Regions from separate parts of the Paraburkholderia sp. SSBN10T genome, predicted to be linked through region 1. Evidence: riboswitches for the same ligand, from Rfam matches in the RefSeq annotation. Region 1 holds a riboswitch; the other holds the start of a gene.
The links. A riboswitch is a leader RNA that binds a small molecule or an ion and turns the genes downstream of it on or off. The one in region 1 is predicted to bind FMN.
Positions count from the first base shown of each region.

Region 1 (7,312 bases):
AGATCAACTACGCGCTCGAAGGCAGCATCTTTATCGCGGGCGCAGTGGTGCAGTGGCTGCGTGATGGTCTCGGCATCATCAAGAGCGCGGCGGAAATCGAATCGCTCGCCCGCACGGTGCCGCACGGCGACGGCGTGTACCTCGTGCCGGCCTTCGCCGGCCTCGGCGCACCGCACTGGAACGCTCGCGCACGCGGCACGCTGTTTGGCGTCACGCGCGGCACGACCTCGGCGCATATCGCGCGCGCCGCGCTCGATTCGATCGCCTACCAGTCGCTCGACGTGCTGAAGGCAATGGAAGCCGACTCGGGCATCCGCATCGGCGAATTGCGCGTCGACGGCGGCGCCTGCGCGAACAATCTGCTGATGCAGTTCCAGGCCGACATCCTCGGCGTGGACACGGTGCGTCCGAAGATCAGCGAAACCACGGCGCTCGGCGCCGCGTATCTGGCGGGTCTGGCGGTCGGCTACTGGAAGGACGTCAACGAAGTGCAGAGCCAGTGGGCACTCGATCGCCGCTTCACGCCGGATATGGAGCCGCGCGAGGTCACGGAGAATCTGGCCGGCTGGCAACGCGCGATCCGTGCTGCCAAAGCATGGGCCGACACGCCTTGAGCGGTCCGCGCCGGTGTGGCCGGTGTGTATAGGCGCTGGTTAGTAGAGCCTGTGCACCTCGACAGAACCCCATAAACCCGCTATTTTGCCGCGCCATTGATTATTCATTGACGCCAAGAGGCCGCTTCCGAGGCGGCCTCCCTAAAAAATATATTTTGGAGAACCAATCATGTCACCCTACATAGCAGAATTCATCGGCACAGCGGTGCTCGTCCTGCTCGGCAACGGGGCCGTCGCTAACGTGCTGCTCGCCCGCACCAAAGGCAAGGGCGCCGACCTGATCGTCATCGTGATGGGCTGGGCGATGGCGGTCTTCGTTGCAGTCTTCATCACGGCGTCGTTCAGCGGCGCGCACCTGAACCCGGTGGTGACGATCAGCCTCGCGCTGGCCGGCAAGTTCGCCTGGAGCAAGGTGGCCGGCTATATCGCGGCGCAGATGCTGGGCGGCATGGCAGGCGCGGGCCTCGTGTGGATGGCATACCGCCAGCACTTCGAGAAGGAAACGGATGCCGACATCAAGCTGGCCACGTTCTGCACAGCGCCGGCGATTCGCAGCGCCCCGCATAACTTCCTGACCGAAATGATCTGTACGTTCGTACTGATTCTCGGCGTGCTGTATCTGGCTTCGCCGCAAGTCGGCCTGGGCGCGCTGGATGCCCTGCCGGTCGGCCTGCTGGTACTCGGTATCGGCATTTCGCTCGGCGGTCCGACAGGCTACGCGATGAGCCCGGCGCGCGATTTGTCGCCGCGTCTGATGCACGCGCTGCTGCCGATCCCCGGCAAGCGCGACAGCGACTGGCGCTATGCATGGGTGCCGGTGCTGGGCCCGCTCGCCGGCGGTGCGGCGGCTGCGTGGCTGTACCTGCATATGCATTGAGATTAAGTAAGCCGGACGGGGGCGAACGGCTCGCGCAGACGGCAACAAAGCACGTATCATGATGCTTTCAGTTTGCGCACGGACCGAAAGGTCCGCGCTCCTCTCGCTCCCTGTTCCGGCATGCTCGATCATCTTATCTGTGACTGCGACGGCGTTCTCGTCGACAGCGAAGTTATCGCTGACCACGTACTCCTTGAAACCCTGTCGGCCAGCTTCCCCGGCCTCGACTTCACCAGCGTCGTGAAAACGGCGTTCGGCCAGCAGACCTCACGCTTTCTCGAAGGTATCGAGGCGTCGTTCGGCATTACCCTGCCGGAGAATTTTCTGGAAACCGTCGAGCACAACGTCGAACTGGCGCTGGGCTCAAAGCTCAGTGCCGTAGGCGGCGTGCGCGACGCGCTGCAACGCGTGTCGCTGCCGGCGGCAGTCGTATCGAATAGCCGCATGCAGCGCGTGCAGGCTTCAGTGCGGCGGGCGGGGTTGCAGCAGGTGTTCGGCGAACGCGTTTTCAGCGCCGAGCAGGTGTCCCGGCCCAAGCCTTACCCCGACGTGTATCTGTTCGCCGCACAGCAACTGGGCGTGGAGCCGGCCAGGTGCCTGGTGGTCGAAGACAGCGTTGCCGGGCTGAGCGCGGCGCGGGCCGCCGGCATGAAGACCATCGCTTTCGTCGGCGCGAGTCATATTCCGGATGGATATGCAGATGCGCTGCGCAAGATGGGCATGACACGAATCATGCAGCATATGGATGAACTGCCGGCGCTGGTCGAAGCAGGCGTGCGCGGCGAGTTCGCGGACGTGCAGTCGTAGGAGACAGCGGGATGGTGCGAGGCGATGTCGCGTCCCGCGGTACGTCCCTCTGCGTAAAGTAAAAAAACCCGCGCTGACCAGGCGCGGGTTTTTTGTGTGTGCGGCGGATTGTGCCGCCGATCAGACCTCGTCTGCGCAGCACTCGCGCGCCGCAGCCAGCGCTTCACGGAACTCCACCAGTTCGGCAATCGTCAGCATCGGCAGATTGTGTTGCGCCGCGAAGCGCTCCACGTCCGCGCCGCGCGTCATCGTGCCGTCCGGATTCATCAATTCGCATAGCACGCCAGCAGGCTTCAGGCCGGCGAGGATTGCCAGATCCACCGTGCCTTCCGTGTGACCGCGCCGCGCCAGCACGCCGCCAGGCATCGCGCGCAGCGGGAACACGTGGCCAGGACTGACGATATCGGCCGGCTTCGCCGTATCGGCGATCGCAGCGCGAATCGTGGTCACGCGGTCGGCCGCGGAGACGCCGGTGCTCACGCCTTCACGCGCTTCGATCGACACCGTGAACGCCGTGCCATGGCGGCTCTCGTTGTTGACGGCCATCGGCGGCAGTTCGAGCGCACGAATCTTCTCGTCGGGCAAACACAGGCAGACGATGCCGCTGCATTCGCGGATCAGCAGCGCCATCGTCTCGTTGGTGAGGCGCTCGGCAGAGACGATCAGGTCGGCTTCGTTCTCGCGGTCGTGGTCGTCCTGCAGGACGACGGCGCGGCCATCGCGCATAGCCTGCAAGGCAGCGGCGATGCGCGGCGGGACCGGTTCGGTGGCAAGCAGGGGAAGATCGGCGAAGACGTTTTCGGCAATCGTCGAAGGAGCAGGAAAAGTAGCAAAGGACATTTGAAACGCTCTCGCAAAAGTTGGGCGAAAAACGTTTCAGGGCATTGCAAACAGGCAGCACTCGCCCCGCCGGACGTTCCAATGGAACGCCCACGCTCCGCTCATGTCATCGAGCAGCGCAACGGGGACCGACATGACTATCTGCACATCTTCTTCCATCCGGACTATGACCGTCGGCTCTGGCATCGCACCAGATCTGCTGACCCCACGTCGTTGGAGACATCGACGACACGGGCGCTCGCGGGCTCGCCGGCAAGCGCGATTGCGCTGCCGGCATACCGCCGGTGGGGAATTTCACCCCGCCCTGAAGACGCACTGATTGCCGGGATTTCCGGCAGGGGAAGCATACAACAGCCGCGCCCGCTCTGCAGCGCAGCAGCCATCGATTAGAACGACGTCTCGCTAGCAGGCGCTCAGGCTACCGCGCCGCATCGTGGTGCGGCACGTCCCAGCGCGGCGGCGTTTCAGCATTCAGCGTGACGCGAAACGCGCGCGCCTCGGTGTCGCCGGGATTGCGCAGGCTATGCGGCTGATCGGCGTCGAACACGATTGCGTCGCCGGTGGCAAGCAACTGGCGCTGCTCGTGCACGCTGACTTCGAGCGTACCCTCGCTCACCACCAGATTGACCGTCGTGCCCGGCGCGCGCCGCACACCCGGCTCGGTATGGAGCGGCGCGATGCGCAATTCATGGAATTCAGCGCTCACTGGTTCCGCATCGGGATACAGCGGCCGCGCGGAATAACGGCCGTTCGAACTGACGAGACGCGTCGCCCGGTCGGCGGGCAGATGCTCGAAGCCGTTGTTGGCATGGCGGCGCAAGAACGCGGCGACCGAGACCTTCAGGGCCGCCGCGACCTTACACAGCACCTTGATCGACGGCACGCTGCGGGCCGACTCGATCTGCGCCAGCATGGCGCGCGAGACGCCCGAAGCGCGGGCCAGCGCATCGAGCGAAAGCTGCCGTTCGGCCCGCAAACGGGCGAGATTGACACCGACCAGATGTTCCAGCGCATCGAACGGTTCCGCGGCCCGCGGCCCGTCGTGAGCATCGAGCGCATCATCGCGAACCAGCGCAAGCGGTGAATTCATGAGAACCTCCAGAAGCACCGCCGGATGGCGGGCAAAGGGTTAGTGGAGGCAAGATAGCATCGCGATTCGCTGCGCCCAACGAAGTTATCTTCACACTGAAATCTGTTCTGCTCTCATAGACTACTATGATCGTCTGAACCGACAAAAAACATCCGGGGCCACGATGAACAAGCCGCTACTTCTGCTGACGGTGCTTCTGGCTGGGTGCGCCAGCACCGCCGACATCGATACCAGCAAGGCCGAGCCGGACTGCGCCCACTCATGCAGCGCGAACTACTCCGAGTGCCTGGGCAAGTTCACGTTCTTTCCGATTGAAGCGCAGCACCAGTGCACGGATGCCATGAAACTCTGCGTTCAGGCTTGCCCGGCCAGAGGAACCGCCGCCACGTCTCCCACACCGGATGCATCGCAGCGGCTGGCGAATCTGGACGACCTGTATAAGCGCGGTCTGATCACCAAAGACGAGTACGATGCCAAGCGCGCCGAAATCCTGAAAGGCCTATAGGTCCCGCAGTCGTATGCGTGAGAAGGTGACGCAGCTATGGCAGTGCTGCATTGGTCCGCTGCAAAAATCAAAGGGTGTCGCACATGACCGATCCAATCGCAGTAACGATTTCAGTCCTTGCACTTGCCGTCTCGACGGGAACGGCTTGGATGACTCTTATTCGCCAGGGTACGGTGGAGATGACACGCCCTACCCAGATTTTCTTTGGCGCTGACAGTTCTCGCTGGGGAGACCTTCACATATCGCCCAAGGTGTATCTGCGGGCATTACTGTTCGCCACGTCGAAGCGGGGCCGGGTGGTGGAAAACATGCACATTGCCGTTTCTCGCAGCGACACTCAGCAGGCGTTCAATATCTGGGTGTATGGACAACAGGAAAAGCTGGTGAGAGGCAGCGGTCTATTCGTGGGTGAAACCGGCGTTGAGGCCAATCATCATTTCTTGCTACCACCTAACGCTAGCCTGTTTGAGTTTGCTGCGGGCCGGTACAAGCTCGACGTGTTTGCGCGCGTGCTTGGCGACAACCAACAGAAACTGCTGTTTTCCGAAGCGCTGGAAGTAACCGAGGAGCTTGCACGGGAAATGCGCGAACACGGTGCGGGTTTGTACTTTGATTGGGAGCCTGACTCGTCCCGATACATAAGCCACATAGAGCAACACCCCGACAGGCCGAAACAGTGGGACTTGAGTACCTTTGCTCGCCAGTAGCCTGGCAACTAGATGTCAGTTTCCGGCGAACAGCCAGGCTGATGCTGGGTGTTGGCAAACTGTTGGCAAATCGACACTTCACGCACCCACAAAAAGCCGGAAACCCTTTATCTATGGGCCTTCTGCCTCCGCAATGCTGATACCACACTGTTATCAGCATTGCGGAGGACGATTTCGGCAAAGCTTGTGCCGAATTTTCATATGGCTTCGCCGCTGATCGCACGGTTGCCGGCCGGCGCATCCATGCGCGCCGCCAGCCACGTCAACAGCAGCGCCGCGATGGAAACCGCCGCGGCGACCCACGGCAGTGCGTCGAGCCCCAAACCGTGGCCGATGGCCAGACCGCCGAGCCACGCGCCACCCGCGTTACCCAGGTTGAACGCGCCGATGTTCAACGTCGAGGCCAGATTCGGCGCCGCGGTCGCCTTTTCGACCACGCGCATCTGCAGCGGCGGCACGGTCGCGAACGCAGCGATTCCCCACACGAAAATCGTCACTGCCGCGGCCACCTGCGAATGACTGGTGCGGGTGAAAATCGCCATCACCACGGCGAGCGCCAGCAGAATCCCCATCAGCGACGGCATCAGCGCGCGGTCCGCAAGCTTGCCGCCGATCGTGTTGCCGACCGTCAGCCCCACGCCGAACAGCACCAGAACCAGCGTGACGCCGCGCGGCGAGAAGCCGCTCACCTGCTCGAGAATCGGCGCAATGTAGGTGAACACGACGAACACGCCGCCGAAGCCGACAATCGTCATCGCCAGCGCCATCCACACCTGCGGGTCCTTCAGGACGCGCACCTCGTGCATCAGACCCGCCGGTCCCGTGTCGTGCCGGTTCGGCACCAGCGCCGCAACGCCCGCTAGCGATATCACGCCGAGTGCGGCGACGACCCAGAACGCCATGCGCCAACCGAACTGCTGACCGATGAAGGTGCCGAACGGCACGCCCAGCACATTGGCGAGCGTGAGGCCGGTGAACATCAGCGCAATCGCACTGGCGCGCTTTTCCTGCGGCACGAGCGAAGCCGCCACCACCGCGCCGATGCCGAAGAACGAGCCGTGCGCGAACGACGTCACGACACGCGCAATCATCAGCACCGAGTAGTCCGAGGCCACCGCGCACAACACGTTGCCGACGATAAACACGCCCATCAGCAACTGCAGCGCGAGCTTGCGCGGCATCTTGCTGGTCACCACGGCGAGCAGCGGCGCGCCAACCGCGACGCCGAGCGCATAACCGCTCACGAGCAAGCCGGCAGACGGAATCGAGACCGCCAGATCACGCGCCACCTCGGGCAGCAAACCCATGATCACGAACTCGGTCGTGCCGATGGCAAACGCGCTGATCGCCAGCGCAAGAAGGGGAATAGGCATCGCAGGACTCCGGATTTCATGCCGGCCGGGGAATTTCGGTAAGCGGATTGTCCGTGGCGCCCGTCAATTTGAGAATTGGCGTAGCATTTGAATCATTTTCAAATTGTTTCGAATAATCGATGGCGATGGATAACCTCGGCGACATCCGCCTGTTCGTCGAAGCGGCGCAATTGGGCAGCCTCTCGGCGGCGGGCCGCAAGCTCGGCCTGACGCCGGCCGCGGCCAGCGCCCGTCTGACGAAACTCGAAACCGGCCTGAAGGCGCGTCTGTTCGAGCGCACCACCCGCCAGTTGCGGCTCACCGACGAAGGGCGTCTCTACCTCAACTGCTGCCGCCAGGCGCTGAAAGCGCTCGACGACGCCGAGGCTCTGCTGCAGGCGGGGCAGAACGTGGTGCGCGGCAAGGTGCGGATTTCCGCGACCTCGGATTTCGGGCGCAACCTGCTGATGCACTGGCTCGACGAGTTCAACGAGCAGTATCCCGAGGTGACCTTCGCGCT
Region 1 covers NZ_JBWQQI010000040.1:38,212-45,523, reverse strand. The annotation lists gene glpK (glycerol kinase GlpK) at 1-614, shown strand, start outside; gene AC1ECK_RS35885 (MIP/aquaporin family protein) at 784-1,491, shown strand; gene AC1ECK_RS35880 (HAD family hydrolase) at 1,612-2,298, shown strand; gene ribB (3,4-dihydroxy-2-butanone-4-phosphate synthase) at 2,419-3,138, opposite strand; FMN riboswitch at 3,282-3,454, opposite strand; gene AC1ECK_RS35870 (helix-turn-helix domain-containing protein) at 3,557-4,228, opposite strand; gene AC1ECK_RS35865 (SHOCT domain-containing protein) at 4,392-4,733, shown strand; gene AC1ECK_RS35860 (hypothetical protein) at 4,817-5,440, shown strand; gene AC1ECK_RS35855 (MFS transporter) at 5,638-6,813, opposite strand; gene AC1ECK_RS35850 (LysR family transcriptional regulator) at 6,939-7,312, shown strand, end outside.

Region 2 (7,312 bases), on a different contig from region 1:
TGGTCTTCGTACCCTCGGCAAACGCACTGGGGCTGGCAAGGCCGATACTCAACGCCCCCGCGAGGGCGACGAACGAAGCAAGGGCAGTACGTCGATTCATGATTGTCTCCTGGTTGTTTTTAGAACAAAGCATCTGGGTAATGAATGGTTAGTTCACCGCATGACCGATACGCGCCGAACGTCTGGCGGCCATTGCGTCTTCAGGCATTGCGGCGCCTGAGCGTATCGACTCCCACCGCAAGCACGATCACCATGCCGATCACGATCTGCTGGATGAACGGCGACACGCCAATCAGATTGAGACCGTTGCGCAACACGCCGATCGTCAGCACGCCGACGACCGTGCCGACGATCGTCCCCGTGCCGCCGGCGAGACTGGCTCCGCCGATCACGACGGCTGCGATGGTGTCGAGTTCGTAACCGGTGCCGGCGCTGGGTTGCGACGAGTCGAGCCGGCTCGCCAGCACCACGGCCGCCAGCCCCGCAAGCGCGCCGCACAGCGTATAGACCGCAAGCGTCACCGCCCGCACCTTGATGCCCGCGAGGCGCGCAACTTCCGCGCTGCCGCCGATCGCATACAGCGAGCGGCCCGACGTGCGGTACTTGAGCACGACGAAACCGATCACGATCAACGCAACGAACAATGCAACGGTAGCCGAGAGAAAGCCGAAATGCCGGTCGATGGAGAGCGCCGTGAACCAGTCCGGATAGCCGACGATCTGCTCGCCGTCGGTAATCACGTTGGCAAGACCGCGCGCCACCGACATCATCGCCAGCGTCGCGATAAACGCCGGCAGCCGCATGAAGACGATCAGCAGGCCGGACGCGAGGCCGCACAGCGCGCTGACTGCAATGCTGAGCGGAATCGCAATGGCGAACGGCAGGCCGGCGTGATTCGCGAGCCAGCCCATCACCATCATGCCGAGTGCGAGCACCGACCCAACCGACAGGTCGATCCCGCCGATAATGATCACAGCGGTCATACCGAGCGCCATGATGCCGAGCACGGTGATCTGGTCGAGCACGTTGAGCAGGTTGCGCACGGACAGGAACGACGACGTCATCAGCGACATCGCCGCGCATAGCAGCGCCAGACTGATCAGCGGACCCTGCTCGAGCAGCAGATCGAGCCAGACGCGCCGCGTGGAAGGCGCCGTCCGGAGCCCCGGATTGGACTGCCCCGCCGGCGCCTCGGAGAGACCGACGCGGGTTTCGATGGGCTTGTTCACGAATCGTCTCCTTCTCGTGCGGAACGTGCGAATGGTGCGGAACGTGCGGATAACGCCGCTGACGGAACCCGTATGAGCGCAGCCATCAGCAGATCGTGTAGCCGCCGTCGATCATCAGGTCGGCGCCCGTGATCATGTCCGCGCCGTTGGAGGCAAGAAACACGATCGCCGCGGCGATCTCGTCCGTATAAGCGAAGCGGCCGGCGGGAATCAGCTCCTTCATGCGTTCGCCCTTCGCCCCCTCCCAGGCCGCGGCGCCCATCGGGGTCAGCACGACAGTCGGCGAGACCGTATTCACGGTGATGCCGCGCTTGCTCCACTCCTTCGCCATCACCTTGGTCATGCCGATCAGCCCGGCTTTCGCCGAGGTGTACGCGCAGTGCTGGTCGATCGCCACGGTCGCGGCCTGCGACGCGATGTTGATGATCTTCGCCTTATGTCCGCGCGCAAACACATGCCGCGCAAAATGCTTCGAGCACAGGAACGGCCCCGTGAGATTCACGTCGATCTGCCTGCGCCATTCGTCGAGCGTGATGTCTTCGGCCGGCGTCAACGTGATCGTGCCCGCCGCGTTGACGAGCAGATGCAGCGCGCCGAAGTGCTGCGCCGCGGCGGCGATGGCGGCGGCGACATCGTCTTCATTGCCCACGTCGCAGGGAAACGCCGCCGCATGCGCGGCGCCGAGCGTTTCGAGCGCCGCACTCACCTTGTCCTGCTCGAAACGCGGATACAGAATCGCGATACGTGCGCCTTTGCCGATCAGTGCTTCGTTGGTCGCCATTGCGATGCCGCCGAGCCCACCGGTCACGACCGCCACTTTGCCGTCAAGGCGAAAATCGAAGTCGACGCCGTGCCGCAGCGACATGTCGTACTGAGTTGCCATTTTTGTCTCCTGAATTCGGTGTATTCAGATCGCCTTGCCGTTCGATCTGTGCGCGCCGGCTTCTCAAGCGGCAGCGACGGATGTGTTGACCAGCTCGAGCACGGCGCGCTCGATCCCTTGCGCGTCGATCCCGTAGTACTTGCGAATGCCGGCGCGAGTGCCATAGTGCGCGAACTCCCCTTCTGTCACCCCCAGCATGCGCAGGCGCCGCGCAAGACCGCGCCGCGCCAGTTGCACGGCAACCAGCGCGCCGATGCCGCCATGCAGCGAATGCTCTTCGACGGTCACGATCGCATCGTGTGCGGCGAGAATCTCCGCGAGCCTGGCGGTATCGAGCGGCCGGATCGACGACAGATTGATCAGCGTCGGGGCAATGCCGTGCGCGTCGAGCGCCTCGCAGGCCGCGAACGCCTCGCCGACGACCGAGCCGAGCGCGACGATTGCGACGCTCCCGCCACGTGCGTCGCCCAGGCCCTGCCGCACCACGTCGGGCTGGCCCGCCTCGAACACATGCGTGGCTTCGTGCAGCACCGGAAACTTCGCGTTGTCGAGCCGGATATACACCGGGCCATCGACGCTCGCGGCATAGCGGACAATCTGCGCGGCTTCGAGCGCGTCGCACGGCGCAAAAATCTGCACGTTGCCCAGTCCGCACATGATCGAGATGTCGTCGATCGCGTGATGGGTCGACGCCAGCGGGCCATACGCGACACCTGCGTTCAGGCCCAGCATCTTGACATTCGTGCTGCTGTAGCAAATATCGTTCTTGACCTGTTCGTTGGCCCGCGCCACCAGGAACGGCGCGGCATTCGCGGTAAACACGATGTGCCCGCCGAGCGCCATCCCCGCCGCCATCCCAACCATGTTCTGCTCGGCGATGCCGACATTGACGACCCGGTCGCCATAGCGCTTCTGGAACGCGCCGATCTTCGAGGTCGAGGTCGAATCGCTGACCATCACGATCACGTCTGCGCCCGCGTCGGCCAGCTCGAACAGAGCGCTGACGACGCCGTCGCGCAAATCCGCCGCTTCATGCATGGTCCAGCTCCTTCAATGCGAGGATGAGTTCGTCTTCATTCGGGTACTTGTGGTGCCACGCGGCAACGTTCTCCATGAACGACACACCGCGGCCCTTGATCGTCTGGGCAATCACAGCCTTGGGCCTGCCATTTTTGAAATCAAGGCTTTCAAGCAGTTTCGACAGGCCGACCGGATCATTGCCGTCGGTTTCGAATACTTCCATGCCGAAGGCCGCCAGTTTCTCCGCCAGCGGTTCCAGATCCATGATGCTTTTGGTCGTGTCGGCGAGTTGCAGATGATTGCGGTCGACGATGACGACAAGATTGTCGAGACGGAAATGGCTGGCCGCCATCAGCGCCTCCCAGTTCGATCCTTCTTCCAGCTCGCCGTCGCCGGTCAGCACGAACACGCGCCCGGCGTCGCCACCGGCAGCGCGGCGCTGCTTGGCGAGCGCGAGTCCTCCGGCAATCGGCAAGCCGTGACCGAGCGCGCCGGTGTTGACCGTGACGAATTCCGGCAGTTTCTGCCGCACGGGATGGCCCGGCAGACGCGAATCGTCGCGCAGATAGGTCGACAGTTCAGCGGCCGGCAGCCAGCCCAGTTCGCTAAAGCAGCAATACAACCCGCCCACGCCATGCCCTTTGCTCAAGACGAACTGGTCGTGCCAGACGAGCGGATCGAGCCGGTAGCGCATCACGCGGAAATAGAGCGCCACGAGGATGTCCACTTCGGACATGTCGCCGCCCGTGTGACCACTCCTGGCTGTCGCATTCATCACGCAGATCTTCTTGCGGATCTCGCGGGCATGGGCCCGCAAGGCGGCATCGGCAAGGGTGTGCGGATTTTCCATGATGTTTCTTTTGGTTTGCATTTGAATTGCTTTTAGTTTCGTTTTGCAACGCCTCTCCGTCAAGTTGTTTCTGTTGATTTCTAACCAGGGATTACCCAGGCGCCATCGCCAGTCCGTATGAAACGGGCACGTTGCCTTGCTGGCAAGCCCAGAGATACGATCCGGGCGAGCACCAGGGACGCCGCAGGGACTTTCCAAAGAGAAAGTCGAGCTATAATCAAAGGAAATCAAATGCGATGGCAATTCCAACCAGGGCGGTCAGAAGCGGCTCAAAGTCGGCCTGCCACGCGTACAGGGAAGGTAGAGATGGATCAGAAAACTCGCTGGGAAAGCATTTACGCGCACGTGCGGGACACGAAGACCGCGAAGCTATCCGATCTGGCCCGGACATTCGACGTATCGATGCCGACCATCCGCAAGGACGTGGATGCCCTGGAACGAGACGGCCTGGTCGAGCGCGTGCACGGCCTTGTGCGTCTGAAAACGCTGTCGTATATGTTCGACGGCACGGGCATGAGCCATCTGCAACCCACCGCCGCGAAGGTGTGGATCGGCGCCAAAGCGGCGAGCCTCGTGGCAAGCGGCGATTCGGTGATTCTCGACTGCGGCGCGACCACCACCGAGCTGGCGAAGAATCTGGTCGGCCATCAGCACCTGCGCATCGTGACGAACGCGTTGAACATCGCCATGATGCTCGGCAACGATCCGACGAACCGCGTGATGCTGACCGGCGGGCAGTTCAAGCCGGAGACGATTGCCGTATCGGGTGAAAAAGCGTCGGCGTTCTTTGAAGGCATGTTCGTCGACAAGCTCTTTCTGGCCGCCGGCGGTGTCTCAAAGGACGTCGGCATTTCCTATCCGGACTTCATCGATCTGCACGTAAAACACGGCATGATCGGTGCGGCAAGGCACGTCTATCTGCTGGCCGATTCGCAGAAATTCGGGCGGCGCGAGTTTGCGACGTTCGGCGCCATGGACCGCGTGCATACGGTCGTGACCGACCGCGGCCTCTCGCAGGATTACGTGGATTGGCTCGCGGGCAAAGGCATCGAAATCATCTTTGCCGACGACCACTAGGTCGCAGCGAAAAGTAAAAGCGCGCCGCCGGCGCTGTTGAAGCGCCGGCTTTATCGATGCGTCAGGCAGCCTGGGCCACCGATGCAGCCGCACCCGAACGCGCCGCATCGTGCAGCGCCGCGATCCTGGCGATCGTGTCGACGCATGCGCGCGCCGCTTCCGCGCCCTTCACGACGAAATGCTCGCGGAAGAACTGCACATGTTCGCTAGAGCCGTGAAAGTGATGCGGTGTCAGCACCGCTGAAAGTACCGGCGTTTCGGTTTCGAGCTGCACCTGCATCAGCCCTGAGATCACGGCTTGGGCGACGAACTCATGACGGTAGATGCCGCCGTCGACAACCAGTCCGGCGCCGACCACCGCCGCATATAGACCGCTTTTCGCGAGGATTTTTGCCTGCAGCGGGATTTCGAACGCACCGGCGACTTCGAAGAAATCGCAATCCGCTTCGGCATATCCGGCGCGCGCAAGCTCCGCGACGAACGAGGTCCGGCACTGGTCGACGATGTCTTTATGCCAGCAGGCCTGGATGAAGGCGATGCGACGAGCGGGTGAGGCGGACTGAGGATAGCTAGGGGCCACTTGGCAATCTCCTGTGTGAAAGTAAAAAGGGCGCACAGGGGCCAAGTCGCGCGTAAGCGCGAACAGCATCCCCGCTCTCTCTCATCCGGACTATGACCGTCGGCCCCGGAATCACACCGGGTCTGCTGACCTTGCCGCATCCAAAGACGCGGCAAGCGCTCGCGGGCTACGCGTCTGTGACGCGATTACCGCCGGTGGGGAATTGCACCCCGCCCAGAGAACGTGTGCGGCACTGAGTGCCGCAGCCGGGAATCTATCACGATCCGGTTTTGCGTGTGAACTGGCTCAAAATCCTGGGGCAGTGCCGCTGTAACGGCGAAGAGTCGGTGGCGCGACCCGCCGCACGGGCTGATTTCTTTAGAACGATGAGAACCGTACTAATGTCCGGGGGAACCCGCCGCCAGTTCCTCTGCCGCCCCCCGTTCAGTTCCGCGACCATTAACTTTCGGCGCCCATTTCCGCCGCAGTAACACGACCGCACTGGCCGCCCCCAGCATGAGAAACCCGAAAATGGCCAGCATGGGTAGCGTGTAACTGCCACTCAAATGGAGCAGCCAGCCCGACAGGCTAGCCGAGATCCCGCCTGCCAGACTGGTCGCTACCTGCTGCAAGCCCGTGTTCAGACCGACTGCCGGCTTGGGGATCAGGGTGAGTTTGACCAGCGCCAGGTTATTTGCCGTCACGAGGCCCAGCAGCGACAGTGACATCACATTCCAGAACAAGGCCATTTGCGGCGAGCGCGCATAGGCTCCAAGCAAGACGGTCGTGCCACCCACAAACCCTGCCACGATAAAGGACTTGCGCACGACCACAGCATCGTGGCCACGCGCGATCAGCCGGTCTGCCGCCCATCCCGCAAGCACCGCCACGATCGCAATGCCGGCGAAGCTTACGAAGGTATAGAGCCCTGACTGCTTCAGCGAAAGACCACGCTGTTCGACCAGATAGGCCGGCATCCAGGTCATGCAGTAAAACGAAAAATAGCTGTAGCAGAAATTGGTGATTAATCCGCCCCATACCACCGGGCTCGACAACAGATTGCCAAGCGGCACCGAGGCCGCCCGTTCCTTCGCAACTATGAGCTCAGCGCCGGACGGGAAATCGTTCCGCAGCATCCGCAACCAGGGTATCAGCCAGATCAGCCCGACGAGGCCAGTGGCAATGAACATCACCTTCCATGAACTCGTGACGATCAGCCAGGCCGCAATCGGTGCACCCAGCGCCGGTCCCATCTTGCCGCCGATCGAATAAATCCCGAGCGCCGTGCCTTTCTGGGTTTCCTTGAAGTTATTGGCGAGGTAACGGTATGTTGCGGGAACCACTACGGCTTCAGCGGCGCCAATCATCAGGCGCACGAGGATCAACGCGGAGAGCGTGCCGACCATGCCCGTGGCGGCTGCCGCCACGCACCAAAGCGCAAAGCAGATTGCGTAAGGCCATTTGACGCCGTAGCGATCAACCAGCCAGCCCATCGGCAACTGAAGCAAAGCGTAGGACCAGAAGACGGCAGAGCCGAGCCAGCCTCGCTCGACATGCGTCAGCGCAAATTCATGCACGAAATGGTGATCCGCGAGCGCTGCCGACATGCTCGCGCGATCCACAAACGAGATCATCAACCCGAGCGCAAGCAGCACGAGAATGCTCCAGCGATTCTCGCGGGACGGCCGGCTCAG
Region 2 covers NZ_JBWQQI010000027.1:36,229-43,540, forward strand. The annotation lists gene AC1ECK_RS30970 (substrate-binding domain-containing protein) at 1-100, opposite strand, end outside; gene AC1ECK_RS30975 (ABC transporter permease) at 201-1,229, opposite strand; gene AC1ECK_RS30980 (GolD/DthD family dehydrogenase) at 1,315-2,112, opposite strand; gene AC1ECK_RS30985 (transketolase family protein) at 2,176-3,150, opposite strand; gene AC1ECK_RS30990 (transketolase) at 3,143-4,003, opposite strand; gene AC1ECK_RS30995 (DeoR/GlpR family DNA-binding transcription regulator) at 4,289-5,059, shown strand; gene AC1ECK_RS31000 (6,7-dimethyl-8-ribityllumazine synthase) at 5,121-5,639, opposite strand; FMN riboswitch at 5,709-5,865, opposite strand; gene AC1ECK_RS31005 (MFS transporter) at 6,017-7,312, opposite strand, start outside.
Region 2: it holds a riboswitch for FMN, as region 1 does, so the genes downstream of both, AC1ECK_RS31000 (6,7-dimethyl-8-ribityllumazine synthase) here and ribB (3,4-dihydroxy-2-butanone-4-phosphate synthase) in region 1, are expected to answer to the same signal.